Regions from separate parts of the Streptomyces chrestomyceticus JCM 4735 genome, predicted to be linked through region 3. Evidence: riboswitches for the same ligand, from Rfam matches in the RefSeq annotation. Region 3 holds a riboswitch; each other region holds the start of a gene.
The links. A riboswitch is a leader RNA that binds a small molecule or an ion and turns the genes downstream of it on or off. The one in region 3 is predicted to bind cobalamin.

Region 1: it holds a riboswitch for cobalamin, as region 3 does, so the genes downstream of both, EJG53_RS29175 (prenyltransferase/squalene oxidase repeat-containing protein) here and metE (5-methyltetrahydropteroyltriglutamate--homocysteine S-methyltransferase) in region 3, are expected to answer to the same signal.
Region 2: it holds a riboswitch for cobalamin, as region 3 does, so the genes downstream of both, EJG53_RS35980 (ABC transporter substrate-binding protein) here and metE (5-methyltetrahydropteroyltriglutamate--homocysteine S-methyltransferase) in region 3, are expected to answer to the same signal.
Region 4: it holds a riboswitch for cobalamin, as region 3 does, so the genes downstream of both, nicT (Nickel transporter NicT) here and metE (5-methyltetrahydropteroyltriglutamate--homocysteine S-methyltransferase) in region 3, are expected to answer to the same signal.

What each region holds. Positions count from the first base shown of each region.
Region 1 is NZ_BHZC01000001.1:6,659,183-6,666,270, forward strand. It holds gene EJG53_RS29165 (energy-coupling factor transporter transmembrane component T) at 1-1,208, opposite strand, end outside; gene EJG53_RS44000 (EGFR-like transmembrane domain-containing protein) at 1,205-1,936, opposite strand; gene EJG53_RS29175 (prenyltransferase/squalene oxidase repeat-containing protein) at 1,936-3,267, opposite strand; cobalamin riboswitch at 3,475-3,603, opposite strand; gene EJG53_RS29180 (MBL fold metallo-hydrolase) at 3,668-4,741, opposite strand; gene EJG53_RS29185 (aldehyde dehydrogenase) at 4,938-6,389, shown strand; gene EJG53_RS29190 (ferredoxin) at 6,398-6,679, shown strand; gene lanKC (class III lanthionine synthetase LanKC) at 6,840-7,088, shown strand, end outside.
Region 2 is NZ_BHZC01000001.1:8,213,484-8,220,571, forward strand. It holds gene EJG53_RS35965 (ferric reductase-like transmembrane domain-containing protein) at 1-818, shown strand, start outside; gene EJG53_RS35970 (ABC transporter ATP-binding protein) at 907-1,725, opposite strand; partial or broken gene EJG53_RS35975 (FecCD family ABC transporter permease) at 1,722-2,821, opposite strand; gene EJG53_RS35980 (ABC transporter substrate-binding protein) at 2,818-3,786, opposite strand; cobalamin riboswitch at 3,897-4,080, opposite strand; gene EJG53_RS35985 (class I SAM-dependent methyltransferase) at 4,176-4,925, opposite strand; gene EJG53_RS35990 (MFS transporter) at 4,894-6,195, opposite strand; gene EJG53_RS35995 (ATP-grasp domain-containing protein) at 6,188-7,088, opposite strand, start outside.
Region 3 is NZ_BHZC01000001.1:8,671,814-8,678,901, forward strand. It holds gene EJG53_RS37490 (hypothetical protein) at 1-378, shown strand, start outside; gene EJG53_RS37495 (hypothetical protein) at 805-1,359, opposite strand; gene metE (5-methyltetrahydropteroyltriglutamate--homocysteine S-methyltransferase) at 1,526-3,844, opposite strand; cobalamin riboswitch at 4,011-4,244, opposite strand; gene EJG53_RS37505 (cupin domain-containing protein) at 4,624-5,052, shown strand; gene EJG53_RS37510 (SDR family oxidoreductase) at 5,099-5,848, shown strand; gene EJG53_RS37515 (GNAT family N-acetyltransferase) at 6,052-7,014, shown strand.
Region 4 is NZ_BHZC01000001.1:6,599,977-6,607,064, reverse strand. It holds gene EJG53_RS28905 (ABC transporter ATP-binding protein) at 1-72, opposite strand, end outside; gene EJG53_RS28900 (FecCD family ABC transporter permease) at 174-1,373, opposite strand; gene EJG53_RS28895 (ABC transporter substrate-binding protein) at 1,373-2,542, opposite strand; cobalamin riboswitch at 2,681-2,893, shown strand; gene nicT (Nickel transporter NicT) at 2,925-4,094, shown strand; gene EJG53_RS28885 (VOC family protein) at 4,248-4,748, opposite strand; gene EJG53_RS28880 (DoxX family protein) at 4,820-5,383, opposite strand; gene EJG53_RS28875 (hypothetical protein) at 5,659-5,883, opposite strand; gene EJG53_RS28870 (hypothetical protein) at 6,118-7,088, opposite strand, start outside.

The DNA of each region.
Region 1 (7,088 bases), 2.0 Mb from region 3:
TTCGTGTGCGGCGCGCCCTGCGCCGGAGACTTCCTTACCCGTGCCCGCCCGGCACCCGGCTCTCCTGACCCCGACCCCGGCCCCGGCTCCGTCTCCACCTCGGCCCCCGCCGCCCGCTGCGGCAGCGGTGCGACGAACGCCGGGAGCAGCCCCACCAGGACACCGGCCGCGGGCCACAGCGGGAGGACGGGCGCGGTGAGCGGGACGGCGGGCGGGTGCAGGGCGGCCGGGTCGTAGGAGTTCGCCCAGATCGTCAGGGCGGCCACCGCGATGCCGGAGCCCGACACCAGCCAGGCGCGCACACCCCACCGGTCGGGCCGGTAGCGGCTGCGTACGGACCGGCGGCCGCCCAGCCACAGTCCGGCGAGGGCCGCGGCGAGCCCGGCGAGCAGCACCGGCAGGCCGTACGCGGCCCCGGTGTCGGCCAGCAGCCCGTACGTACCGGCGCAGACGCCGAGCAGGCCGCCGAGGGTGAGGGCGGTGGTGGTGTGCCGTACGGCGGGCGGCACCTGCGCCGTACGGCCGTAACCGCGCGCGTCCATCGCCGCCGCCAGCGACACCGAACGTTCCAGCGCGCCCTCCAGGACCGGCAGCCCGACCTGGAACAGCGCCTTGACGCCCCGGTCCGGGCGGCCGCGCAGCCGGCGCGCCGCCCGCAGCCGCTGTACGTCGGCGACGAGGTTGGGTGCGAAGGTCATCGCGACGACGACCGCGACGCCCGCCTCGTACAGGGCGCCCGGCAGGGACTTCAGCAGGCGTGCCGGGCTGGCGAGCGCGTTCGCGGCGCCGACGCAGATCAGCAGGGTGCCCAGCTTCAGCCCGTCGTAGAAGGCGAAGAGCATGCCCTCGGCGGTGACCCGGCCGCCGATGCGCACCCCGCGCGCCCACTCGGGCAGCGGCACTTCCGGCAGTGTCACCAGGGTGTGCGTGCCCGGGATGGGCGAGCCCAGGAAGAACGCGAAGACCAACCGGATGACGATCACCAGCAGGCCGAGTTTGAGGAACGCGCCGTACGAGCGGGCCCACGGCGCGTCCGTGCGGCGCGCCGCGACGACGTACCCGGCGACGCCGATCAGCAGGCCCAGCAGCAGCGGGTTGGTCGTCCGGGACGCCGCGGTGGCCAGGCCCAGCGCCCACAGCCACCAGGCGCCCGCGTGCAGCGCGGTGGAGCGGGTGGCGCGGGGGACGCCGAGGGCGCGGGCGCTCATCCGCGGCGGCGGCGAGCCTGCCACCCGGCCGCCGCGCCCAGGACGACCAGGACGGCGAGGCCACCGATCAGTCCGGCGGAGGGGCCGCCCGAAGCGTCGTCGTCCGCCTGCTTCCCGGCGGCGGACGCGCCGTCGGAAGCACCCGGGTCCGGCACGCCGGAGGCGGAAGCGGAACCGGAAGCAGCACCGGAAGCCTTGTCCGCGCACCCCGCCTTCGGATATCCGGCGATCGCGCACAGCAGCGCGTTCGCGTCGTACCGCAGCGGCTTGGCGACGGCCGCCAGCGCGTCACCGACCGTCCCGTCCTCGGGCAGCCGGGCGCACTCCGTACGGACCGGTGGCGGGTTCTCCCCGGCCGCCGCCTCCGCCTTCGTGCCGAAGTCGAGGACCAGGCCGACGCGCTTGGTGCCGTCCTGCGCGGGCGTCTGCCCGCAGATCGCGGCGAAGTCCGCGGCCCGGCGCGGCTTGCCGGCCGCCGCCGAGTCGGCGCTGACGGTGAAACGGAAGCCCGCCACGGCGCCGTCCCGGGGGCGGCTGGTGGCCGGCCCCTCGGTCGCGTACGACCAGCCGCCGTCCCCGGAGGCCGGGGCGCCGGCGGCGGGCCCGTCCCAGAAGGACCAGTAGCGGTACTCCTGCGCCTGGGCGGGCGCCGCGCCCAGGCCCGTGACCGTACCGGCCAGGGCCAGGGCGCCGAGGAGGCGGGCGGAGCGGGACCGCGGCAGGCGCATCAGACGTCGCTCTTCTTCCGGCGGCCGCTGAGCAGGAACCCGGCGCCGATGCTCGCCACGAACACGATGCCGAAGATCCACCACACGCCGGAGTTCTGGTCGTCCTGGTCCTGCGCGTCCTTCTCGGGCGCGGCGGACGGCGCGGAGCTGCCGGCCGGCTTGGGGCCGGTGGCGTTGAGCTGCGCGACCAGGTCGGCGCCGCCGAAGGAGCGCGGGTCGGCGCCCGCGGCGTGCGCGGCGAGCACCAGTTGCGCGTACGCGGCCGGGCCGGCCTCCTTGGCCCAGTTCGCGGAGTTCTTCTCCAGCCACTTCAGCGGCGCCTGCGCGGCGGCCCCGTGCGACCCGGCGGCGAGGGCCACCACGGCGTCGGCGGTGTTGCCGACGTCGGGCTGGTCCTCGGCGCCGGGCATCGCGGACTTCAGGTGCTGGCCGTTCGCGCCGAGCACCGCGGCCAGGTAGGCGGCGCCGCCCTCGGCGGCCTGCTTCGGGTCCCGCTTCGCGTCCTTGTCCGCCGCCCCGCCGTCACACTTCAGGGGCTTCACCGGCTCGTTGACGTCCTTGCCCGCCGGGTCGACCACGAAGCCGTCGCCCAGCCCGCCGAGCACGGCGGCGGCCGTGGCGTCCGCGTTCGGGGCCAGCTTGCCGTCCTTGGGCTGGAAGGCGAACGCGCCGCGTTCCCCTTCCTTCGCGTCGCAGCCGAGCTGGAAGGTGACCAGCGCGTCGTACGGGGACTTGCCGCCCTTCCGCACGGACTCCGGCTTCTCACCCGCCGCCTTGAGCGCGCCGATCACCACGGAGGTGGAGTTGGCGTCACTGGGCGAGCCGCCCGTCGAGGGCCAGCCGCCGTCGTCGTTCTGTACCGACTTCAGCCACTTCACGGCCTTCTGTACGGCGTCGTCGTGCCCGCCGAGCGCGGCCAGCGCCTGTACCGCGGCGCTCGTCTGGTTGGTGTCCCGCATGGTCTTGTCGTCGCACGCCTTGGCCGGGTCGGCGCGGTAGGCGCTGAAGGCGCCGTCGGAGCACTGCTGCCCGGCGAGCCAGTCGACGCCCGTCACCGACGGACGCACCCCGACGGTGCGCTGTGCGAGGAGGGCGAGCGACTGCCGCCACACGCCGTCGTACTGCGGGTCCTTGGTGCCGTACAGCCCGTCGGGCAGCTTCGACGCCTGCGCGGCCGGCGCGGGGGAGTCGGCGGCCGCCACGGGGGTACCGGCCGCGCACAGCACGGCGGCGCCGGCCAGCGCCGCGGCGGCGCGGCGCGCCAGGGCGGCGAAGGTGGGGGCCGTGGAAGCCCTGGGAGCCAGGGGAGCCTGGGAAGCCGTGGTGGCCATCGGGTCGGTGCCTCTCGGGTCAGGTCGCTGCGGTGGGTCCGCGGTGGGCCGGTGGTGGGTGCTGCGGTGGGTGCGCAGCCGCACTCGGACGCCCCGCCGCCCGCCGGTCGACGACCGGCCGCGGTGGCACCGGGCTCAGCTCCGCATACCTCGACGGTGCCGCGCGCCGGGCGTCCGCGCGAGGAGGCGCGGCCTTCCGGCGGCGGGAGCCTTGGTCGTGCCCCAGCGGGTGCTCCGGCTCGGCGGGCGCACGGCGGCCGTACGTCCCGGATCACGGTTGCGGGTCAGCGCCGGATTTCCACCGGCTTCCCCCGATCGGGCACAGGATGAAATTGTCTCGCACACCTTAACCGGCGGGCCGGGCGAGCCCCGGGTACGGGCTGCCCGGCAGACGCCCGCCTCACACCGCCCGGTACGTCACCGGCTCCGGCCCCGGCACCGCCTCCGCCAGCCCCAGCCGCACCAGCCGCCGCAGATGCGCCTCCGCCTCCGCGACCGCGATGGTGCGCGACGCGTACGGGATGCGCTCCCACGGCCGGTTCCACTCCATGGCCTCGGCGAGCTGCCACGGAGTGCGCGGTACGGCGAGCAGCGCGCGCAGCCCGGCCAGCCGCTCCTCGTGGTGGGCGAGCAGTTCACGGACCCGGTCGGCCGCGTCCGTGAACGCGTGCTGATGGGCGGGGAGCACCTCGGCGGGCGCGAGCCGGGCGACGCGTTCCAGGGAGGCCAGGTAGTCGCCGAGGGGGTCGCCGGGTGTCGCGTCGTCCGGGTCCTCGTAGAGCCCGATGTGCGGACTGATGCCCGGCAGCAGGTGGTCGCCGGAGAAGAGCCGGCCGTGGCCCGGCCGCCGGGCCGGGTGCTCCTCCTCCAGGTGCAGGCACACATGGCCGGGGGTGTGGCCGGGCGTCCAGACGGCGCGCAGCCGGCGGCCGGGCAGGTCGAGGAGTGCGCCGGGCGCGATCTCGCGGTCGGGCAGCGCCGCCCGCTGCCCGGGGAGGTCACGCACCGGCCCCTTGGCGCGCACCCGACGCAGGGGCGCCAGGTGGCTGTCGGGCGCGCCGGCCGCGGCCAGCTTGGCGATCAGGTGGTCCAGCCACCGGCCGGGTTCGGCCTCCCGGGTACGGCGTACGACGGCGGCGTCCGCCGCGTGCATCGCGATCCACGCGCCGGACGCCTCCCGTACGCGGGCGGAGAGGCCGTGGTGGTCGGGATGGTGGTGCGTGATGAGGACCCCGTGCAGGTCGGTGACGTCGAAGCCGCAGGCGGTGATCCCGGCGGTCAGGGTGTCCCAGGCGTCCGGGTCGTCCCACCCGGTGTCCACGAGGACGGGGCCGCGGCCGGTCTCCAGGAGGTGGACGAGGGTGTGGCCGAGCGGATTGTCCGGGATGGGGACGGCGATCGACCACACGCCGCCCCGGTGGTCGGTCACCCGGGGTCCGGCCGCCGCCGTCCCGGTCCGGGCCGCTGCCGTCATCCGCCGCACCTCCGCGTCCGCGCGGACGTGCCGCGCCCCCGTACCGAGCACCGTACCGAGCCCTCCGTGCCGGAGCCCGTGCCGAGCATTGCCCAGCATAACTAGAACTGGTATCAGTCCTGATGCAGCGTCAGAAACTCTCCGCGCCAGCCCGGTTCGCCACTACATCCCGTCCGACCCCCAGGAGGCGGCAGCCATGAGCGCACTCGTCGAGTACGAACAGCTCTACATCGGCGGCGAGTTCACCGACCCGGCCGGCGGTGGCACCATCGAGGTGGTCTCGCCGCACACCGAGCAGGTCATCGGCCGGGTGCCGCACGCCTCGCGGACCGATGTGGACCGGGCCGTCTCCGCGGCCCGCGCCTCCTTCGACTCCGGGGAGTGGGCGCGGACGCCGCTCGCGGAGCGGATCGCGGTGGTCACGCGCGTCAAGGACGCCTTCGCCGTGCGCAGCGAGGAGATCGCCAGGGTCATCAGCGCGGAGAACGGCACCCCGTACACCTCCAGCGTGATGGTGCAGGCGCTGGCCGCGATGATGGCGTGGGACGCGGCGATCACCGTCGCCCGGGACTTCCCGTTCGAGGAGCGCCGGGCCGGTGTGCTCGGGCCGCTGCTGGTGCGGCGTGAGCCGGTGGGGGTGGTGGCGGCCGTGGTGCCGTGGAACGTGCCGCAGTTCACCGCGGCGGCCAAGCTGGCGCCGGCGCTGCTGGCCGGCTGTTCGGTGGTCCTCAAGGTGTCGCCCGAGACGCCGCTGGACGCCTATCTGCTGGCGGACATCGTGAGCGAGGCCGGGCTGCCGCCGGGCGTGCTGTCCATCCTTCCGGCGGACCGGGAGGTGAGCGAGTACCTGGTCGGGCACCCGGACGTGGACAAGGTGGCGTTCACCGGGTCGGTCGCCGCGGGCCGGCGCGTCATGGAGGTCGCGGCGCGCCATCTGACGCGGGTGACGCTGGAGCTGGGCGGCAAGTCGGCCGCCGTCATCCTGCCGGACGCCGACCTGGACGCCGCGGTGGCGGGCATCGCGCCGTTCGCGTGGCTGGTCAACGGGCAGGCGTGCGTCGGGCAGACGCGGATCCTCGCGCCGCGCGAGCGCTACGCCGAGATCGCCGAGCGGTTCACCGCCGCCGCGTCCGCCCTGCGCGTGGGCGACCCGCTGGACCCGGCGACCGAGATCGGGCCGCTGGTCGCCCGGCGCCAGCAGCAGCGGTCGCTGGACTACATCGCCCTCGGGCAGCGCGAGGGCGCCAAGATCCTGACCGGCGGCGGGCGGCCGGAGGCGATGGAGACCGGCTGGTACGTGGAGCCGACCCTGTTCGGCGAGGTGTCCAACTCCATGCGCATCGCCCGCGAGGAGATCTTCGGCCCGGTGATCTGCCTGCTGCCGTACGAGGACGAGGCCGAGGCGGTCCGGATCGCCAACGACTCCGAGTACGGGCTGTCCGGCTCGGTGTGGACCGCGGACACCGAGCGCGGCATCGACGTCGCCCGGCGGGTGCGGACCGGTACGTACTCCGTGAACACCTTCAGCATCGACATGCTGGGTCCGTTCGGCGGATACAAGAACTCCGGTATCGGGCGGGAGTTCGGGCCCGAGGGCTTCGGCGAGTACCTGGAGCACAAGATGATCCATCTGCCGGCGGAGGGGTGAGGGACGGTATGAGCGGTACGGACGGCAAGGGCGGGAAGGGCGCGGAGGGCGGGCCGGAGGGGCCCCGCTGGCACGTCGAGGTCGACCGGGGCGTCTGCATCGGCTCCGGCCTGTGCGCGGCCACCGCCCCCGGCGGCTTCGAGCTGGACGCGGCCCGCCAGTCGCACCCCGTACGGCCCGAGTGCGACGCGTCCGACGACGTGCTGGCGGCGGCCGAGGGCTGCCCCGTCGAAGCGATCACCGTGACGCTCGCCGCCACGGGGGAGGCCGTCTTCCCGCCCGACGAGTGAGCGGACCCGCGTGCGGGCGGTACGGGTGCGAGCCCCGCGCCCACCGGGACGTACCGTCAGTAACCCGTGAACTTCTCACGGTGACCTCGTGACATCTGCGACTGTTAACGCTCCCCGGCGGCGTGGAAATCTCTGTGCCACGCCGCCGAGGGGGGAGACGATGGACAAGCGGTACGAGGTTTACTGTCTCGCCGACAGATTCTTCTACGAGACCCCGGACCGTCTGTCCGCAGGGAACGGAGCCGCGTCGGGCCACGGACCCCTGTACGAAGCGGCGCAGCGCGCAGTCCCCGAAGGGTGGCGGTGTTTCCTCTCCGGGGACTGGCTCCACGTGAACCCGGTCGACGCCGAAGGACAGCCGCGTCCCGGACTGCCCCCGCAGGGCTGGAAGATCCACGTCTCGGCCTGT
Region 2 (7,088 bases), 460 kb from region 3:
TGCGGTCCGGCGCGTCCGCGACCGTCGCGGTCATGCCCTTCATGAACGACCCCGGCACCTACTGGATGTACCTGCTCAGCCAGGCGTTCGGCTGGTCGGGGCTGCTCTGGTCGTGGGGGACGGTCATGCTCGGGCTGCTGCTGTCCGGCCCCCGGCCCGGCCGGCTGCCGGTCTCCCGGGCCGTGCTGGAGCGCTGGCACCGCACCACGAGCCTGACGACGATGGCGCTGATGTTCGCGCACGCCCTGATGTTCGGCGCCGAACTGGTGCGCGACGCGGGCGGGACGGCCTGGCTGGCGCGCCTGTGGTCGGCGTTCGCCGACACGTTCGTGCCGGGCTGGTACGACTCGGGGACCGGCAAGCTGGCCATCCCCATCGGCCAGGGCGCCCTGTATCTCGCCGTCCCGCTGGGGCTGCTCTTCTACGTACGGCACCGTATCGGCGCGAACGCCTGGCGCCGGCTGCACCGTTTCGTCATCGTCGTGTACGTGCTGAGTGTCTGGCACACGCTGCTGTACGGGACCAACGTCTGGTACGACGAGTGGCCGCGTACCGTCCTGTGGCTGCTGCAACTGCCCGTCGCGGTGCTCCTCCTGCTCCGGCTGCTGCGTCCCGCGCGGCGGGCCGAGCGCCTGGGGGCGCCCGGACGGCAGGGGGAGGCCGCGCCGCTGCGCTGGACGGCCCGGGCCGCGGGCCGGGCCGCTGCCGCCGCCGTGATCGTCGGACTGCTGGCCGTGGTTCTCTCCGGCCACGACGGCGGGCGGCCCCGGCCGGACGAACCGCCCGCGACCGCCCCGGCCGGTCAGGAACCCGAGTGACCTGCGACTGGTCCAGCCCCTCAAGAACCTGAGTGACCTGTGACCGCCCCGGCCCCCACCAGCAACCGGAGCGACACCGCCCCGCCCCTCAAAAACCTGACTGACCCGGCACCGCGACAGCCGGCCGGTCACGCTCCCCAGGCAGGAACGACACCTGCGGCGCCCCCGTACGCGGGCTGACGGTGACCTCGGCCGTCACGCCGTACACCTCGGCCAGCAGCTCCTCGGTCAGCACCTCGGCGGGCGGCCCTGACGCCGTGACCTGCCCCTTGCACAGGACGTACAGGCGGTCGCAGTAGTACGCGGCGAGGTTGAGGTCGTGCAGCGCCACCAGAACTGTGGTCGGCAGCCTGCGCAGGATGCCGAGCACCGTCAACTGGTGCTTGACGTCCAGGTGGTTGGTCGGCTCGTCGAGGACCAGCAGGGCGGGCCGCTGGGCCAGCGCGCGGGCGATGAGTACCCGCTGGCGCTCGCCGCCGGAGAGCCGGTCGAAGGACCGGTCCGCCAGCCCGGCCGCGTCCACCGACTCCAGGGCCCACGCCACCAGCGAGGCGTCCTCGGCGCTGTCGCCGTCGAGCAGCCGTTTGTGCGGAGTGCGCCCCATCGCGACGACCTCGCGCACGGTCAGGTCGAAGTCGGCGGCCGACTCCTGCACCACGGCGGCCACCGTACGGGCCAGCCGCCGTACCGGCAGCGACCAGGCGTCCGTGCCGTCCACCCGGACCTGTCCCGCGTCGGGCCGCAGCACCCGGTAGACGGCGCGCAGCAGGCTGGACTTGCCGCTGCCGTTGGGCCCGACCAGGCCGACCACCTCACCGGGCCGGGCGGTCAGGGAGACGTCGCGCACCAGGCGGTGCGCCCCGGCGGTGAGGGTGAGACCGTCGACGGTCAGTTCGGTCGCGCTCATGCCACTCCTCGGTGCACGGTACGGCGGGCGTCCCGGCGCATCAGCCACAGGAAGAACGGTCCGCCGCACAGCGCGGTCAGCACCCCGACGGGATCTCCATGGGCGCGGCGACGGTACGCGCCGCGATGTCGGCCCAGATCAGGAACACCGCGCCGGCCAGTGCGGCGGCGGGCAGCACCCGGCGGTGGTCACCGCCCACGAACAGGCGCACCACGTGCGGCAGCATCAGGCCCACGAAGCCGATCGGCCCGGCCGCGGCGACCAGGACGCCGGTGACGAGCGAGAGCAGGACGAACATCCGGGCCCGGAACCGGGCCACGTCCAGCCCCATCGTCGTGGCGGCCTCCTCACCCGCCAGCAGCAGGTTCAGCGACCGGGCCTGGACCAGCAGGACGGCGATGCCCAGCAGCAGCGCCAGGCCCGGCAGCCACAGCGTGCTCCACTGCACCCCGCCGAGGCCCCCGAGGGTCCAGGCGAGCACCGCCCGGGCCTCGTTGCCCCGGTCGGAGGTCAGCAGCAGGATGTCCATCACCGCCGTGAGGACCGCCGCCATCGCCACTCCCGACAGCACCAGCCGTACGGAGGTGATGCGCCCGCCGGTACGGGCCGTCGTGTAGACGAGCAGCAGCGTCAGCAGCGCGCCGGCGAAGGCGGCGGCCGACAGCGACACCGGACCGAACAGGGTCACCCCGAAGACGATCACCAGGACGGCGCCCAGGGACGCACCCGAGGAGACGCCCAGCAGATACGGCTCCGCCAGCGGGTTGCGGACCAGTGCCTGCATGGCCGTACCGATCACCGCGAGCCCCGCGCCGGTCACCGCGCCGAGCGCCACCCGCGGCGCCCGTACGTCCAGCACGATGGTCTCGCGCGCCCGGGACCACCCCGGGTCCGGCAGGTCGGCGCCCAGCGCGTGGGTCACGATGCCCCACACCTCACCGGGCGGCACGTGCACCGACCCGATCGCCATCCCCGCCGTGGCGGAGACCAGCAGCAGCACGCCCAGCACGACGAGGGTGACGGCGAAGGACCGGCGGCGCGGCGGCGTCCCGGGCCGGTGCTCGGGGACGGCCGCCGTCCCGGCGGCGGCGGTCACCGGAACCGCTCGGGGTGCAGGGCGCGGGCCAGCTCCTCCACCGCGTACGGCGGCCGCACCCCCACCAGGGTCGCGGTCAGCGGCAGTACGACGAACCGTTTGTTCTTCACCGCGGGCACGTCGGCGAGCGCGGGCTGCGACAGCAGGAACTGCTTCTTCTGCTCGACGCTCCCGGCCCCCGCGTAGTCGTAGATCGCGATGACCTCGGGCTTCCGCTCGACGACCTGCTCCCAGGACGCGTCTCCGAAGACCTTGTCCAGGTCCGCGAACACGTTCCGGCCGCCCGCGCGCTGGATGATCTCGGTGCCGAGACTCTTGCCGCCGGCGGTGAAGGCCGCCTTGTCGCCGCTGTCGTACACGAAGACCGGTACGGCGGGGGCGCCCTTGACCGCCTCGGTGGTCCGGTCCACCCGCGCCTTGAGGCCGGCGGCCAGCTCGGCGGCCCGGTCCCGTACGCCGAAGATGCTGCCGACCGTGCGGACCTCGTCGTACGTGTCCTGCATGGACACCTGCTTCTTCCCGCAGTACTCGCGGTTGAGGTAGGTGTTGATCCCGGCGTCGGCGAACGCCTTGCGCGAGCGGCCCTCGTTCTCGGCGAACGCGCTGGCGTACCCGCCGTAGACGAGGTCCGGGCCGGCTTCCAGCACGGTCTCGAAGGACGGTTCCTTCTTCGCCAGTTGGGGCAGCGCCTCGTAGTCCTTGCGCAGGTGCGGCAGGACGGCCGAGTCGGGGAAGGCGGTGCCGATCATCCGGTCCTTGAGGCCCAGCGCCAGCATCAGCTCGGCGGGGTGCTGGTGGATGGTGAGCACCCGGGAGGGCGGCTTCCGGTAGGTGGTGCGGATGCCGCAGTTGTCGATGGTGACCGGGAAGCCTTTCGCCGCGGTGGCCGCGGGCTCCGCGTCACCCGCGGTGTCCCGCGCCGTGCCGCAGCCGCCCAGCAGTACGGCGGACAGGGCCAGGGCCACCGCCGGTGCCGCGGCGCGCCGGAACCGGCGCCGCCGGGCGGCGGGGGGAGAAAAGGGGGACGGGTCGTGCCGTCGTACACGTAAAGCCTCCTGCGGAGTCCGCGCTCCTCGGAACGGGCCCGCGACAGGCCAGTGTTCTGACTCCCGGATCGACGTTCCCCCGGCCGCCCCGCGCCGCGCGCGGTGGCCCGAACTGCCTGATGAAAGGTCACTCCCCGGTCACAGTGGCGGGACCGCGCCGGACTCGCACCGGCTTCCTGTCTCCCGTCGCGGTGATGACCAGGTGATATTACGGTCGGCCGGACCGTGGGCAAAGGGCGCGCGTACGGTTCCGCGCGCCGTCCGCGGTGTACGGGCGCCGGGCCCCGCCGTGCGGCCCGGCGCCCCGGTCACGCCGCGCGGACCGCCCGGAGCACCAGCCGCTCGGCGTCCTGGTCGTACGGGCGGCCGTCGAAGCCCCCGAAGACCTCGATCTCCTGGAAGCCCGCCTCCCCGGCCATCCGCCGCAACTCCACGGCGCTGTAGACGAACCAGACCAGGCTCGTCCGCGTCACCCGGTCGCCCCGTACGAGCACCCAGTCGCTGCGCAGCCGTGCCCAGTCGTCCAGCACCGTGTCGGTCTGCACCAGCAGGTCGTCGCCGCGCTGTACGACCTTCGGCGGTGTGACCCTACGGGCCAGCAGTTCCTTTCCGGCCATGTCCAGCAGCAGGGTCCCGCCGGGTGCCAGGCAGTCGTGCATCGTGCGCAGCACCCGGGCGTTGTCGGCGGGGTCCTCGAAATAGCCGAACGAGGTGAACATGTTGAGGACCACGTCGAAGGCCCCGGGCTCGGAGAACTCCCGCATGTCGGCCTGGACGTAGCGGGCGGTGACTCCGGCGTCGGCGGCCCGCTTCCTGGCCCGGTCCAGCATCGCCGGGCTGCGGTCGACCCCCGTCACACCGAAGCCCCGGCGGGCGAGCGGAACGGTGAACACCCCTGGACCGCAGCACAGGTCCAGCACCCGGGCCCCGGCCGGGAAGGACAGCAGGGGAGAGGTGTCGAGCAGCTCCTCGGCCTGGGTGTAGCGGCTGTCGGAGAAGAGGAAGTCGTAGAACTCGGTCCAGAAGTCATCGTCCTGGAATCCGCCCGTGTGCGTCATCGGGTACCGGTGTTCCTTCCATGAGGTCCGTGAGGGGGGTGGCGGGGGTGAGGTCGTCAGGGGCGGCGGGAGCGGTGCCCTGCCCGCGCCGCAGGGCGAGCAGGAGCGGCGGCAGCAGGACGCACTGGGCCGCGGCGAACAGCCAGAACCAGCCGGCGTGCCCGGCGCGTTCGCCGAAGCCGTAGAGCTGTCCGCCCAGCACGCCGCTGGCGCAGGCGCCCAGACCCGCGGCGAGCCGCTGCTGTCCGAAAACCACGGCGTCCGAGCGGGGGCTGCGGCGCAGGGCCTCCAGGTCGTTCTTGAGGAAGAGCACGATGTCGCCGAGCGTGATGAGGACACCGCCCGCCAGCAGGGCGGTTCGCGTACCGGCCGCCAGGACCGCCATCCCGGCGGCCAGTCCCGCGAACCCGACCGCCAGGGCGACGGGATAGCGCATCCGCCGGATGGCGCCCGACGCGAGCGGCTGGACGACGATGACCAGGAGGAAGCAGGTCAGCAGCACCAGGCTGTAGAACTCGCTGGAGGCGCGCTCGACGGCGTACACGGCGAGGTAGTGCTGGAAGTGGAAGTAGAGGTAGAACGCCAGGCCGTTGGCGACGAAGGGGAGGACGGCGATACCGGTGAGCAGGCCCTGGCCGGCCGCCGGCGCGCTGCCGGACCGTTCCTTCTCCGGCCCCACCGCCGGCAGCCGCGCATGCCCCACGGCCACCACGGCGAACAGCGCCGTCACGACGAGGAACAGCGGGGCAGGAGACGACAGTACGAACGGGCCCGCGACGAGCGGGCCCACGGCCATCCCCGCGTTGAGCGCCGCGTTGCCCGCGGACAGGAACGCGGGACGACGCTCCTCGGCCACACCGTGCACCAGGTACGCCTTGTTGGCCGGCAGGTACAGCGCGGCGCCGCAGCAGGTCAGGATCAGCGCCGCCACCGCCACCGGCGGCCACCGCAGCGCCGCCAGGAACGCCGCGAAGCCCGCCGTACGGATCACCAGCGCCCACAGCATCGTGCGCCGCAGCCCCACCCGGTCGGCGAGCGCCCCGCCGAGCACCCCTCCCGAGAACTGCACGAGGGACGCGGCGGCCAGCACCACACCGACCGCCCCGAGCCCCATGCCCAGCCGCTCGTGAAGGAAGACCGACATGAACGGCAGGACCATGAAACTGCCGAGCGGGATGAGGAAGGAGCTGAGCAGCAGGAAGCGCAGCGGCCCGGTGAGGCTGGACAGCGCGGTGCGGAACTTCGGGCCGCCGTCCGTGCGTTCAGTCACCGGAACCCTGGCCCGCCTGGCTCGCCGTCGCCGCAGCCGCCGTACCGGTCGCGCCCGTTGTAGCGGCCGCGTCCGTCACGCCTGCCCCGTCCGCCGCCCCCGCCGCACGGAACGGCTCCGTCCGCACCCGTACGGCATTGGCCGCCGCGACCGCGCAGTGCGTGGCCAGTTCGGCCGTCTCGCCCTCCGCGTAGACGATGCCCGCGTAACCGCGGCTGTCGCCCAGGTGCTCGACGGGGTCGCCGGTCCGCTTGACCGGGTACCAGGTGGGGGAGCCCGGCATGTCCGGCAGCCGGTCGAGTCCGTCGACGCCCGTGAACACCCCTGGTTCCGCCGGGTACCCGAGGACGAAGGCCGAGGCGGGGCCGCCGGGCAGCTCCGCGTCCATGAGTCCGGGTCGGCTGCCGAGGGCCGCTTCCACCATCGCCTCGTACACGTTCACGCCGAGAGCCCGGCACAGCCCTTCACCGACGAGCGCGCCGCCGATCCGCGGGTTGATCTCCACCACTTCCGGGCCGTCGGTGGTCAGGGCGAACTCCACGTGGGCGAACCGGTCGGTGTAGCCGACGGCGGCCAGCACGTCGTCCAGCCACCGCTCCAGGGCGTCCCGGCGCGGCTGCGGGAAGGCGACGGGGAACGCGGTGATCTCCTCCCGGAAGTGCGGCTCGGGCGACATCAGCCGGCTGGAGACGCCCAGCAGCCGGGTCCGCCCAGCCCAGGTGAGGGTCTCCGCGCTGTACACCGGTCCGGAGAAGTACGGTTCGGCGAACAGACGGCCCTTGAGCTGCCGTCCGGCGGCCTCGGCCAGCGCCGCGTCCAGCTCCCGCTCGTCCCGTACCAGCCAGACGTTCTGGCTTCCGGTGCCCGCGGTGTCCTTGAGGATCGCGGGCAGG
Region 3 (7,088 bases):
ACACCCCACACCGACGAGCCGGCCCAGGTCGTGCTCAGTGCTCAGTCCTCGGCCGACGCCGAGGCCGTGTTCAGCACGCTGCGCAGTTGCTTCGACTCCGACCGCGCCGACGGCGACACCGCGCACGACCAGCCGCACCGGCCCGGTCACCCGGTCGTCTGGACCGAGACCTTCGAGACCTCGGAAGTCCGCGGCGACGTCCGGCCGAACGCGGACCTGTCCGCCGCCGTCACCGCCGACCTCCAGGGCAGCCACTTGGCGGTGGACCGGCTGCGGGACGTGCTGACGCGCGCGTTCTCCGTCCGTACGGAAGGCACGGTGTCGGGCGACCAGGAGGTCGAGCTCCAGATCGTCCTGGAGAGTACGGGGCAGAGCTGACCCTCTTCCGGCGAAGTATGTGTGCCGCGGGCGGGTGCGGAGCAGCCTCAGTTCTGCTCCGCGCCCGCCCACGGGCGACCGGGGCCCTCACCCCGGCGTCTGTGCGCCCCGTACCAGGTGCTCCGCATACGCGTCGGCGGTGAAGGACGCCGGCGGTTCGCGCGTCAGCGTCGTACGTTCGAGGAGCGCACGGGCTTCGGCGGCCGGGGCCCGGTATGCCGAGCACCTGGGCGGGGCGGGCCGGTTCGGTGGTGGGCATGGGCGTCTCCCGGATCAGCGTGCGGGGTGTCGTTCGTGTTCGTGTGAAGGGTGCGAACGTCACGTACGGAGACTCTGGCAGTGGCACTGAATGCCATCAAGCGTGGACGGATGCCAACTTCTGCCAATCTTCCCGCCAGCCCTTGCGAAGACTGCCAAGCAAGCCGTCTACGCGGCCCGCTCCCTCCGCCACGCCACCGCGTCGGCGGTCAGCGGTGCCTGGATGGTGTAGACATCGCCGACCCGCAGGTTGTCCGGCGTGCTGTATTCGCCGTGGCAGCCGATGACGGAGACGGCGACCTGGGAATCCGGCTGCCAGAACGTCCGGTAGTACGGCGCGTTCGCCGGATCCTCCGGAATCTCCAGCAGCGGAACACCGCGCCGCTCCAGCAGACGCCGCAGCTTCTCGAACCGCAGCCTGGGAGCAAAGCGCCCGTACCGGGCCCGTATCGCCTCGTCGACGACCTTGTGCTTGCGGTGGGCCAGCCTGTGCACTTGCAAGGTGAAGTGGTGTCCCGCCCAGGGGGAGCCGACGGAATCGCGATCCCAGAAGAATTCGGGCAGGGCATAGGAATATCCCAGGCTCTGCTCACCGAATCTGTTCTCGCCGAAGTCCGGCCCGAGCACCTCGGCGACGCGTTCGGGAGAATCCGTGTACCGCAGGCCGAGCACGGTGCCGGTGGTGACGACGTCCATGTAGAACGCCAGGGAATACGGGGTCAATTGCTGTTCCTCGGCAAGTCGCGTGAAGAGGAGCAGTTTACGGTCCTCGGCGGTCAGGCGCTGTCGGCCGGAGTCGTGCGCGCCTTGGAAGCCCCCGGAAATCGGCGGGAAAAACGGCCGGGAAGGCGCGCGGACGCACCTCCCGGCCGTCACCGGGTTCACCGGATCACGACACCGGCAACTCCCCGCGCACCGTCCGCGCCGCCGTGACCAGGTTCTTCAGCGAAGCCCGCGTCTCGGGCCAGCCCCGGGTCTTCAGACCGCAGTCGGGGTTGACCCACAGCCGCTCGGCCGGGATGGCGCCGAGGCCCTTGCGCAGCAGGCTCGCCGCCTCCTCGGCGCTCGGCACGCGGGGCGAGTGGATGTCGTACACGCCCGGCCCGGCCTCCCGCGGATAACCGTGTTCGGCCAGTTCACGGGCCACCTGCATGTGCGAGCGCGCGGCCTCCAGGCTGATCACGTCGGCGTCGAGATCGTCGATGGCCTGCACGATGTCACCGAATTCGGCGTAGCACATGTGGGTATGGATCTGTGTCCGGTCCCGCACACCACTGGTGGTGAGCCGGAACGCCTCGGTGGCCCAGGCGAGGTACGCGGGACGGCCGGCGGCGCGCAGCGGCAGCGTCTCGCGCAGCGCCGGTTCGTCGACCTGGATGACCGAGGTGCCGGCCGCCTCCAGGTCGCCCACCTCGTCGCGCAGGGCCAGCGCCACCTGCCGGGCGGTGTCGCCGAGCGGCTGGTCGTCCCGGACGAACGACCAGGCGAGCATGGTGACCGGGCCGGTCAGCATGCCCTTGACCGGACGGTCGGTGAGCGACTGCGCGTACCGCGTCCACCGCACCGTCATCGGCTCGGGCCGCGAGATGTCGCCCGCGAGGACCGGCGGACGGACGTACCGCGTGCCGTACGACTGGACCCAGCCGTGCTGCGTGGCGAGGTACCCCGTCAGTTGCTCGGCGAAGTACTGGACCATGTCGTTGCGTTCGGGCTCGCCGTGCACGAGGACGTCGATGCCCGCCTCCTCCTGGAAGGCGAGCACCTCACGGATCTCGTTCGCGATGCGCTCCTCGTACCCGGCGGTGTCGAGGCGCCCCGCCCGCAGGTCGGCGCGCGCGGTGCGCAGTTCGGCGGTCTGCGGGAAGGAACCGATGGTGGTCGTCGGGAGCAGCGGCAGGCCGAGGTGGGCCCGCTGGGCGGCGGTCCGTTCCCCGTACGGCGCGGAGCGGCGGCCGTCGGCGTCGGTGACGGCGGCGGTACGGGCCCGTACGGCGGGGTCGTGGGTGATCGCGGAACCGGCGCGGGACGCCAGGTCCGCGCGGTTGGCGGCCAGTTCGGCGGCGATCGCGTGGGTGCCGTGCGCGAGGCCGCGGGCGAGCGTGGCGATCTCGGCGGTCTTCTGCCGGGCGAACGCCAGCCAGCGCAGGACCTGCGGGTCGATGTCCCGCTCGGCGGTGGCGTCCAGCGGTACGTGCAGCAGGGAGCAGGAGGCGGCCACGTCGACCCGGCCGGCCAGGCCCAACAGCGTACCGAGCGTGGCCAGCGACTTCTCGTAGTCGTTGATCCAGATGTTGCGGCCGTTGACGACACCGGCGACCAGCCGCTTGCCGGGCAGCCCGCCGACGGCGGCGAGCGCGTCCAGGTTGCCCGCCGCGGCCTCGGTGAAGTCCAGTGCGAGACCGTCGACAGGCGCCTTGGCGAGCACCGGCAGCGCTTCGCCGAGCTGGTCGAAGTACGAGGCGACCAGCAGCTTCGGACGGTCGGTGAGCGCGCCGAGGACGCGGTAGGCGCGCTCGGTGGCGTTGAGGTCGGCCGGGGTGTGGTCCTGCACCAGGGCGGGCTCGTCGAGCTGTGCCCACTCGGCGCCGGCCGCACGCAGGTCCGCCAGCACTTCCGCGTAGACGGGCAGGAGCCGGTCGAGCAGGGTCAGCGGGTCGAAGTCGGCGGCGACACCGGGGGCCGGCTTGGCCAGCAGGAGGTAGGTGACCGGGCCGACGAGGACCGGGCGCGGCGTGTGGCCGAGCGCGAGCGCCTCCCGCACCTCGCCTACCTGTTTGGCGGAGTCGGTGGCGAAGACCGTGTCGGGACCCAACTCGGGAACCAGGTAGTGGTAGTTCGTGTCGAACCACTTGGTCATCTCCAGCGGCGCCACGTCCTGCGTGCCGCGCGCCATGGCGAAGTAGCCGTCCAGGGCGTCGGCGTCGACGGCGGCGCGGTGCCGTTCCGGGACGGCTCCGACCATGACGCTGGTGTCCAGCACATGGTCGTAGTACGAGAAGTCACCGGTCGGCACCTCGTGGATGCCGGCGTCGGCCAACTGCTGCCAGTTGGAGCGGCGCAGGTCGCGCGCGGTCTCCCGGAGGGCGTCCGCGGTGACGCGGCCCTTCCAGTACCCCTCGACGGCCTTCTTCAGTTCCCGGTGCTGTCCCTGGCGGGGGTAGCCGTACACGGTGGCCCGTGCTGCCGCGGCTGCGGGCTTCGCTGTCACGGAACTCTCCTTCGCGAGCGTGATCTTCTCCGAGCCCGGTGACCGGACGAGAACGCGAAGGAATGACGCGCCGGGCGAGCCACGGAGCGTCCGACGACACCCGTGCCCGCCTGCCATGACACGCCGACCCGCCCTCGAAGGTCACCGGAAGGTCCGCGCACGTACGGACGCGCGCGGGCAACGGGCAGGTCTTCGGACTCGCGGGCACGCCTGCCGGAACGTCACGTCGTCCGGCGGGCACCTACTGGCCGTCGCTTCCCGGATCCGCGGCCCGGATCCAGTGCGTATGACGGCGGTCGTTCCCGCTCACCGCTGCGGGGCAGTCCCGGATTCCCACCGGGTTCCCTCTTACGACGCGCCTGCCTGGCGGGCAGGGCGAACCAGTTGCACCGGACAGCGTAGATCGGCTGCGCCTGGTGCCGACACCCCTGTTCACATGGTGGTATGTGAGGTGAGACACGGGGGAGGGGTGGGCAGGGGTGGGAACGGGCGGGTGCGGCGGGGCCGAGGTTGAGGTTCCGTACGGTGCCCTGGATGCGTACGCCTCCCGGATGCGTACGGTGCCCCGGATGTGTCTGGATCGGTGCTCACCGGGCATGCCGGGGGTCTGAACAATGGAACATCTCTCGGTTGGGCCGTGCATCGGCGGGCCGTCCGCCGAGCTCTGGTGCTGTACGTCGGAAGCAGGAAGCACGGGTACGGACACCGGCATCGCACGCCGGGGCGGCACTGCCGTCCCAACCGGCCCTGGCTCCGGAGCCGAAGAAGGAGGACCCGGCATGCCCGGCACCCACGAGCACCAGCACCCGCACTCGGAGGCATGGAAGACCGCGCTCACCGTGCTGCAAGAGGTCGCCCCGCCCGCGATCCCGGAGAGCGCGCACGTGTCGACCGTCCAGATCGAGTATCCGCCCGGCGACCAGGGCGCCCCGCCGCACCGCCACCCCGGTCCGGCCTTCGGCTACGTGGTGGAGGGCGAGATGCGCTTCGAGTTGGAAGGCGAGCCGGAGCGGATCGTCCGCGCCGGGGAAGCGTTCTGGGAGCCCGGCGGCGACGTCATCCACTACCAGGACGGCAACGCCCGCACCGACACGCGCCTGCGCTTCGTCGTCACCATGCTCTGCGAGCCGGGGCAGCCGATGTTGGTCCTGGTCGACGACGAAGAACTCAAACAGCGCGCCCACCTGCGCGCACCCCGGCAGTCCTGACGCCTCTCCGCCCCAGCGGGCGCCCACAGCGCGAGGAGTTCACGAAGTGAAGATCGTGGTCATCGGAGGCACCGGCCTCATCGGGGGCAAAGTGGTCGGCAAACTCACCGAGCGCGGTCACGAGGCCGTGCCCGCCGCGCCCAGTACGGGCGTCAACACCCTCACCGGCGAGGGCCTCGACACCGTGCTGGCCGGAGCCCAGGTGGTCGTGGACGTGGCCAACTCGCCCACCTTCGAGGAGTCGGCGGTCCTGGAATTCTTCACCACCTCCACCCGCAACCTGCTGGCCGCCGAGGCGAAGGCGGGCGTCACGCACCATCTGGCGCTGTCGATCGTCGGCATCGACGGCCTGCCCGACAATGGCTACTTCCGGGCGAAGGCGGCCCAGGAGCGGCTGATCAAACAGGGGCCGGTTCCCTACTCGATCCTCCGGGCGACCCAGTTCTTCGAGTTCGTCAAAGGCATCGCCGACACTGCCACGGACGGTGAGACCGTACGCGTACCACCCGTGCTCTTCCAGCCCATGGCTGCCGAGGACGTAGCCGAAGCGGTGACCAAGGCCGCCGTGGAATCCCCGCAGAAGGCCACCACCGAAGTGGCCGGCCCCGAAGTCTTCCGCTTCGACGAACTCATCACCCGAGCCCTGCACGCCTGGCACGACCCCCGCACGGTCGTCCCCGACGCGCATGCCCGCTACTTCGGCTCCGAGCTGACAGAGCGCAGCCTCGTACCGGACGAGGGCAGCGCCCGGCTGGCCACCATCCGGTTCGACGACTGGTTGCGTACTTCTTCTTGAAGGCGGCGCGGGCGGGAGACAGTCATCGACAGGGGTACCTCCAGCAGTCCCCAACTCTCGTACGGAGCGGCGCCTTCAACCGGCCCGGTGGGCCCCCCGCTGACTCCCGTTGGTGACCGAACCCAAACCACCAACACCCCCTCCCCCGCAGTACCCTCAACTCACTCACCCACCCATCTCCGTCCCCCCCCGAAAGGCAGGACATGCAAGACGTACGCCGGGCCCGTACGACCGACCACACCACACTCGTGGAGTGCGTCCAGCGCTGGTGGGGCGACTCACGCACCCCGGAACAGTCAAGGGAACTCTCCCTGCTGCTGCCCCGGTTGTTCCTCCAGCACTTCGCGGACACCAGCCTGGTGCTGGAGGACGAGCAGGGAATCCGGGCGTTCCTCGTCGGCTTCTACTCCGCCGACCGTGCGGACGAGGCGTACATCCACTTCGTTGGAGTGGACCCCGAGTTGCGCAAGCAGGGCGTGGCCCGCCGCCTCTACACCACCTTCTTCGAACGCGCGGCAGCAGCCGGCCGCACCGAGGTGCGCGCCATCACCTCGCCGCAGAACACCGGCTCCATCGCCTTCCACCAAGCCATGGGCTTCGAGCCGGAAGCAGGCGACCGGGAGGCGGACGGCATCCCGGTCCACAGCGACTACGACGGTCCGGGCCAGGACCGAGTGGCCTTCCGCCGCAAACTCGGCGCGCCGGAGATGCGCACCCTGGCCCCCTTCACGACGCGCGCGGCGACGCCGCAGGACTTCGACGCCATCGTGGGTGTGGTCGACGACTGGTGGGGCCGCGCCGCCTCCCGCGACCTGACGCGAGTCTTCGTGAACCACTTTTACGAAACCAGCCTGATCGCCGAACGCGACGGCGAACTGGCAGGCTTCGTCATCGGCTTCCTCTCCCCGTCCAACCCGCAAGAGGCGTACATCCACTTCACGGGAGTAGCCCCCACTTGGCGCCGCACCGGCCTGGGCAGCTTCCTGTACGAACGCTTCTTCGCCATGGCCCGCGCCCACCACCGAACCGTGGTCAAGGCCATCACGTCCCCGCAAAACACCCGCTCCATCGCCTTCCACCGCGCCTTGGGCTTCATCCCGTCGGATCCGATCACGGATTACGACGGTCCCGCGTTGGATCGGGTGACGTTTCGGCGGGAGCTCTAGGGGGGCGGGCGGCCGTTGTGTGTGGGGGCCGCCCGTCTGCGTCACGGCACCGGTTTGGCGACGGTGGCGCCACT
Region 4 (7,088 bases), 2.1 Mb from region 3:
CATCAGCCGCACCCCGGCCACCACGCACCGGCCGGCGTACGATACCCGCAGATCCTCGATGTCGATCCGCATGCCGTGGCCCGTGACGGCTTCCGTACGTACCCCTCCACCGGCCATGCCGACGCGCCTCCCCGCCCTCATGCTCCCGCTCCCTACCCCGGCTCCGATCCTGCTCACGCTCCCGCCCCCGCTCCGGCTCCCAGCCGCCGGTCCAGCACATACAGCAGCACCGGCGCGCCGATCACCGCCGTGACCACGCCCACCGGCAGTTCCTGGCCGTCCATGGCGGTACGGCACACGATGTCCACCACGACCAGCAGGAGCGCCCCGGTCAGCGCGGCCAGCGGCAGCAGCCTGCGGTGGTCGCCCCCGACGATCAGCCGGCACAGGTGCGGCACCATCAGCCCCACGAAGGCGACCGCCCCGGACACCGACACCAGGACGCCGGTGAGCAGGCTGGTCACCACGAACAGCGTCCGGCGCAGCCGTACGACGTCCACGCCGACGCTCGCCGCCGTCTCGTCCCCCATCGTCAGCGCGTTCAGCGCACGGGCCCGCGCCTGGAGGAGCAGCAGTCCGGCCGGTACGGTGACGGCCGGCAGCAGGAGCGTGCCCCAAGTGGCCCCACCCAGGCTGCCCATCAGCCAGAACAGCACGCCGCGCGTCTGCTGTTCGTCCCCGGCCTGGAGTACGAGGTAGCTGGTGAACCCGGCCAGGAACTGCCCGATGCCGACCCCGGCCAGCACCAGCCGCAGCGGCGCGAAGCCACCGCCCCGGCGAGCCAGCGTCCACACCAGCGCGAACGAGGCGAGCGCCCCGGCGAAGGCGGCCAGCGACAGCCCCACCCCTCCGCCCAGCTCGAACACCCCGCCCGCCCCCGCCACGGTGCCCGCGCCCAGCACGATCGCGGCCACCGCGCCCAGCGAAGCGCCGTTCGAGATGCCCAGCAGGTACGGGTCCGCCAGCGGATTGCGCACCAGCGCCTGGGTGGCCGTACCGACGAGCCCGAGACCCGCGCCGACCAGCGCGGCGAGCAGCGCCCTCGGGACGCGAAGCTGCCAGACGATCAGATCGTCCGTACCCGGCCGGGGCGGCTCGCCCCCCAGCCGCCGGAACACCACCGACCACACCTCGGCCGGGGCGATGTCGGTAGCACCGAGTGCGACGGCCGCGGTCAGCGCGGCGAGCAGGGCGACCAGCAGCCCGAGGGCGAGCCAGCGGGTACGGGCCTGGCCGGCTGCCCGTCCTTCAGCTCCTCCGGCCCGCCCGGCGGCCTGCTCAGGAGGCTGCTCGACGGCCTGCTTAGGGGCCTGCTCGACGGCCTGCTCGGGAGCCTGCTCGACGGCCTCTTGCCTCTCACCCGGCGATGCCATCAGTGGCCCGCCCGGGACCCGGTCCCTGCCGCTGCCCCTGCCCCTGCCCCTGCCCCTGCCCCTGCCAGCCGATCCGGGTAGAGCGTCGCCGCGATCCGCCGCACCGTATCGGCATTGCCCACCCCGGCGATGGTCGTCTGCTCCGAGCCGATGCGCAGGAACTTCCCTTCCCGCACCGCGCGCAGTCCCGCCGTGGCCGGGAATTCCCTGAGGAACTTCGCGGCCTCGTCGAATGCCTTCTCGGTGGCCGCGGCACTTCCCCGGTTCCGTACGCCGAGCTGGATCCAGTCCGGGTTCTTCGCCACCACGTCCTCCCACGACACCGGCCGGAAATCGCTCGCGCAGTCCGCGAAGACGTTCTGTGCCCCGGCCTCGGTCAGCACCGCGTTAGCCACCTGCCGGTTGCAGACCGCGACGGGCTGTTTCGTCCCCGCGTCGAAGTCGAAGAAGAAATACGACGGCCGCTGCGCCGCGGGCACGTCAGCGAGGGCCGTACGTACCGAAGAAACCTTCTTCTCCATCTCCGCCACCAGGTGCACCGCACGTCGCGAGGTGCCCGTGAGCTGCCCGAGCCGCCGGATGTCGCCTTCCACCGCGGACAGGTCCTGCTGCGGCACCTTCTTGCGCGGCGCACAGGCCGTAGAAGCCAGATAGACGTGCTTGATGCCCGCCGCGGCGAATTCCTCCTCGGTCGGACCGGCCGCCGCACCCCCCATGGCGCCCATGGAAGCGAACGTGTCGATATAGACATCAGCACCGGAACCGAGCAGCTTCTCCTTCGGAATCACCGTCTTCCCCAGCACCGGGACGCGCTGCGCCCGGGCATCGAGTTCGGGCGGCAACGCGCCCTTCCCCGGCGGGAATCCGGTACCGAAGACCCGGTCGCCCGCCCCCAGCCGGAGCAGCATTTCCAGGCTCGCCGCATTGCTCGTGACAATCTTCCGCGGTGCCTCGGAAAACGTCGTCCGCCGCCCGTCGCAATCGGTGACCGTGACGGGATAGCCTCCCGCTCCGCCACTCTGACCGTCCGCGGCCCCCGCCGCCGTACGCCCGTCGGCACCGCCGCAACCGCTGACCAGCGCGGCCACCGCCAGCACCCCCGCCACCGCCGCCACCGACCGGCCGCACCGCGCCGGCCGGCTCCCGGCCACCGGCTCCACCAGATCCATCCGAGGACGCATACGTCCGCTCTCCCTGCCTCTCGACCGCCCGACGGCCCGCACCTGCGGGCCCGGGACCAGGTAGTCGAGCGGACGGCGCCCCGGGTTCCCGCCGTATTGGTCCGATGACCACAGCGCGGCCGGGCGTTAGAGTGTCCGGGCCGTGGTGTCGGGAAGACCGGTGAAGACCGTCAGGTCCAGACCGGAGCGGCCCTCGCCACTGTGATCGGGAAGTTCCCGCCCCGTTCCGTACGCGCCCCGCGCCCGTACGGAGCCACTGGCCGCAGCCCGCGACCGGGAAGGCAGGGGCGGGCGCGCACACCCGTCAGCCAGGAGACCGGCCACGGCATCTCACGAACTGATCCACGAGGTGCTGGAGCGTGACCACCGGATGCCCCTGTCCACCAATTCCCCTTCCTCTTCTCCTTCCCCCTCCCCCTCACCGTCCCCACCTGCCACTTCCACCCCCCTGCCACTGCCCGGATTCCGCTGGCGGCGGCAGGACACCGTACGGACCGCGGGGCTGATGGCAGTCATAGCCGCCCTGCACGTCGTCGCCTTCGGCGTGCTCTTCCTGCTGGTCGTGCCGCACCACTACACCGTGGGCTCGCAGGTCTTCGGGGTCGGCCTCGGCGTCACCGCGTACACCCTCGGCATGCGGCACGCCTTCGACGCCGACCACATCGCCGCCATCGACAACACCACCCGCAAGCTGATGGCCGACGGCAAGCGCCCGGTCTCGGTGGGCTTCTGGTTCGCGCTCGGGCACTCCAGCGTGGTCGTCGCCATGGCGGCACTGGTCGCCGGCGGCGCACAACTGGCCGGCACCCTGCTCGACGACGGATCGAGCACCCACCAGGTGCTCGGCACCGTGGGCACCACGGTCTCCGGCAGCTTCCTCTACCTCATCGCCGCGCTCAACCTCGTCGCGCTGGCGGGCATCTGGCGGGTGTTCCGGGCGATGCGGGAGGGCCGGTACGACGAGTCGGAGCTGGAGCAGCACCTCGACTCCCGCGGCTTCATGAACCGCGTACTGGGCCGCTTCACCCGCTCCATCACCCGCCCCGGCCAGATGTACCCGCTCGGCCTGCTCTTCGGCCTCGGCTTCGACACCGCGACCGAGGTGACGCTGATGGTGATGGCGGGCAGCGGCGCGGCGGCCGGCCTGCCCTGGTACGCGATCCTGGTGCTGCCGCTGCTGTTCGCGGCGGGGATGAGTTTGTTCGACACGCTGGACGGTACGTTCATGAACTTCGCGTACCAGTGGGCGTTCTCGAACCCGGTGCGCAAGGTCTACTACAACCTCACGATCACCGGTCTGTCGATCGCCGTGGCGTTCTTCATCGGGACCATCGAACTGGTCACCGTGCTGCACGAGAAGCTCAACCTGACGGACGGCGTGACCGGCTGGATCTCGTCGATCGACCTGGACAACGTCGGCTTCATCATCGTCGGCCTGTTCGTGGCGGTCTGGGCGGCGGCGCTGGCGTACTGGCGGCTGGCCGGTGTGGAGAAGCGCTGGTCGGCACGGGCGACGGAGGCGGCCCGAGAGCCCGCCTGACCACTGCCTGAGGCACCTGAACCCGGCGCCACGGCCTCCGCGACGGGAGGCCGTGGCGCCGGGTTCAGGTAGTGGCAGACCCGCCCGCCCTCAAACCGAGGCCATGGCCCGTCCCGCCCTGCCCTCAGACCAAAGTGGTGTCCCGCCCCGCCCTCAGGTCGCCGACCCGGCCGCCGCCCCCGTCTTCAGATCGCGGCCCCAGCGCTCCAGCTCGGCTTCGAGGTCGAGCGGGCGCAGCCGGTCCGGCTCGTCCGGTCCCGGCCACTCCGTACGGGGCACCCGCCACATGACCTCGAACTCGTTGCCGTCCGGGTCCTTGGCGTACAGCGACTTGGACACCAGGTGGTCGGTGGCGCCGACCAGCGCGCCCCGCTCGGCCAAGTCCCTCGCCGTGTCCGCCAGCTCCCCGAGGGTGCCGACCTCCCAGGCCAGGTGGTAGAGCCCCACCCGGCCGTGTTCGGGTCCCGGCGCCCCGGCGCCGACCGCGAACAGCCCGAGATCGTGATCGTTGGCGGTCCCCTCGGCACTGAGGAACGCGGCCCTCCCCGGTATCTCGGTGTCCACCCGGAACCCCAGCGCCTCCGTGTAGAAGGCCACGGCGCGCGCCACGTCCCGTACGTAGAGCACCGCGTGATTCAGCCGCCGCACTGCCACGTCAATCCCTCACCTTCCGCTTCTCTCCACACACACCACTTCACCCGGCTCCCTACGATTCCGCCGGGAGGTCAGTCGCGCACCAGCAGCATCACGAACGCGACGATCACGCCGAACAAGAGGGCAGCCACCCCGTAAGCAAGCCGGTGGTTACGCAGGACCGGAAGCAGCCGGTCGACCGCGTACCGGCCGGGGCCGGTCAGCGCCAGGGCTCCGGCGCCCGCCGTGAGCAGCAGCTCGTACTCGACGCCCTCGGGCGCGAAGAAGCCTCCGCCCCACTTCACCGCCAGCGCGTTCACCATCGTCCCGACGACCGCCGCGCCCGCCAGCGGCGTCAGCAGCCCGAGGACCAGCCCGAGACCGCCCAGCGTCTCGCTGAGCCCGGCCACCACGGCCATGGCCTTGCCGGCCGGGTAACCGCTGCCCGCGAAGAACTGTCCGGTTCCGTCCAGCCCCGGCCCGCCGAACCAGCCGAACAGCTTCTGCGCACCGTGCGCGGCCATGATCAGCCCGACCGCGAGCCGCAGCACCAGCAGGCCGATGTCGTACGCGTGCGGGGTCGCGGCATGCCGGTCGTCGACACCGCTGCCGTAGTCACGGAGGGGGCTGCGAAGAGGGCTGAGGGGGGAGGACATACGAACGCTCATTTCTGTCTGGTCTGTCCGGGCCGCGGGTCCTGCAACAGAACCGGTGCCGCCCGCCCAAGAAGTACTTGAAACTTCAAGTCACACCCCGACGATACACATCACTTGAAACTCGAACAACAACCCCGCACCCCACACCATCACCCTTCGGCCACCACCCCCCACAGCGCGTAACCACAAAACCTACCCACAACGCCCCAACCAAACGCCGCATCCACCCTCACCCTCACCCCCACCCACAACCCCACTCGCCCCACCACCACTCCTCACCCCACAACCGCCCACACGTCCTTGTCCCCACCGCGCCACTCGACGAGCCCCGGAGCATCCAGATCAATGTCCTCGGCATCCGGCGCCAGCCCGGCCTGCCGCAGAAACTCGGCAACATCCCCACGCCCGTGCGCCAGCCCGACAATCTGCCCGTGAACGGTGACCCGCCGCCCACCGGACGAGGAGGGCGGGTGAACAATCACCGGCGGATGCTCAGCCATACATTCAGCCTGCACCGGGACCGACCACCACGCATGTCGACCACATCCCGCGCAGCGCCATTCAAAAGGCGCCCTCAACCAACCAGTAACCGACCGACCAGCCCCGTTGACGCCAACCCGGAACGCCGAAGACCCCCGTCAAGATCGACGGGGGGTCTTCGCGCTGGTGGGCACAACAGGATTTGAACCTGTGACATCTGCTTTGTAAGAGCCGGTGTAACGAACGCTTGTCGATCACCTGACCTGCGGCTGAGCCTCCCGAGCGGGGCTCCTGATGATCGTTTGGGAGATATTTGGGAGATCATCTATGGATGGGCGCCGCTTCACCAGATCCACCCGGCCCCACAGGGTCCGCCACCCCAGGTTACGCATCGCCCGCCAGAAAATCTCTTCCAGCCCGTCCAGCCGCTCCTGCCGCATCGCGGGCGTCGGGTGCTGGTACACCGCTTTGATTCCCGGCCGCTTGTGGCCGGCCTGCTCGAAGGCCAGGGCGGGCTTCACCCCGATCTGTTCCTGCAGAGTGTCATGGGTGTGCCGCGTGGCCCGCATCGTCATCCCCGGTTTGATCGGGGCCCATGCCTCCCGCGCGGCATGCCCCTTGCTCTTCGGCAGCGCGGTCCGCCCGTCGGCCGCAGGCCGCAGGATGCTGCGCCCGAAGTTGCTGCGCCTCCACAGCTTCCCGTTGGGCGTGCAGAAGACGTACGGCCACTTCCAGTCGTCGAGGTGGTAGCGCAGCAGCATCGCGAGGAAGGGCGGCACATCCACGTCCCGGGCCCGCCCGTCGTTCTTCGGCGGCTCCAGCTGGTGCACCAGTCCGGTACGCCGGCCGTCCTCGTCCCGGCCGACATACTCGGCCAGTTCCCCGACCTCTTCGTCCACCCGGATGACCGGGCAGGTGAAGACTCCGCCGTCATACGGCTGCTGCCTCTGCAGCAGGGTGTTGTCCCGGTGCAGAGCGGCACTCTCACCCCAGCCCAGGCCGGTGAACGCCGTCGTCAGCACATGCAGGCCGTTGACAGGGCCGAGCCGGTCGGCGACCTGCAGCACCGCTTCCGGTTCCACCCACTGCTCCTCGGCCGTCTTCTTCGCTTTCACGGGCCGCTTACCCGCGCTCGCCGTGGTGGGACGCGTGCGCCGACGGCCGAACAGCGGGTTCACGGCCAGGTGCTGGGCGTCCACGGCGCCGGTCAGGATGGACGACATCA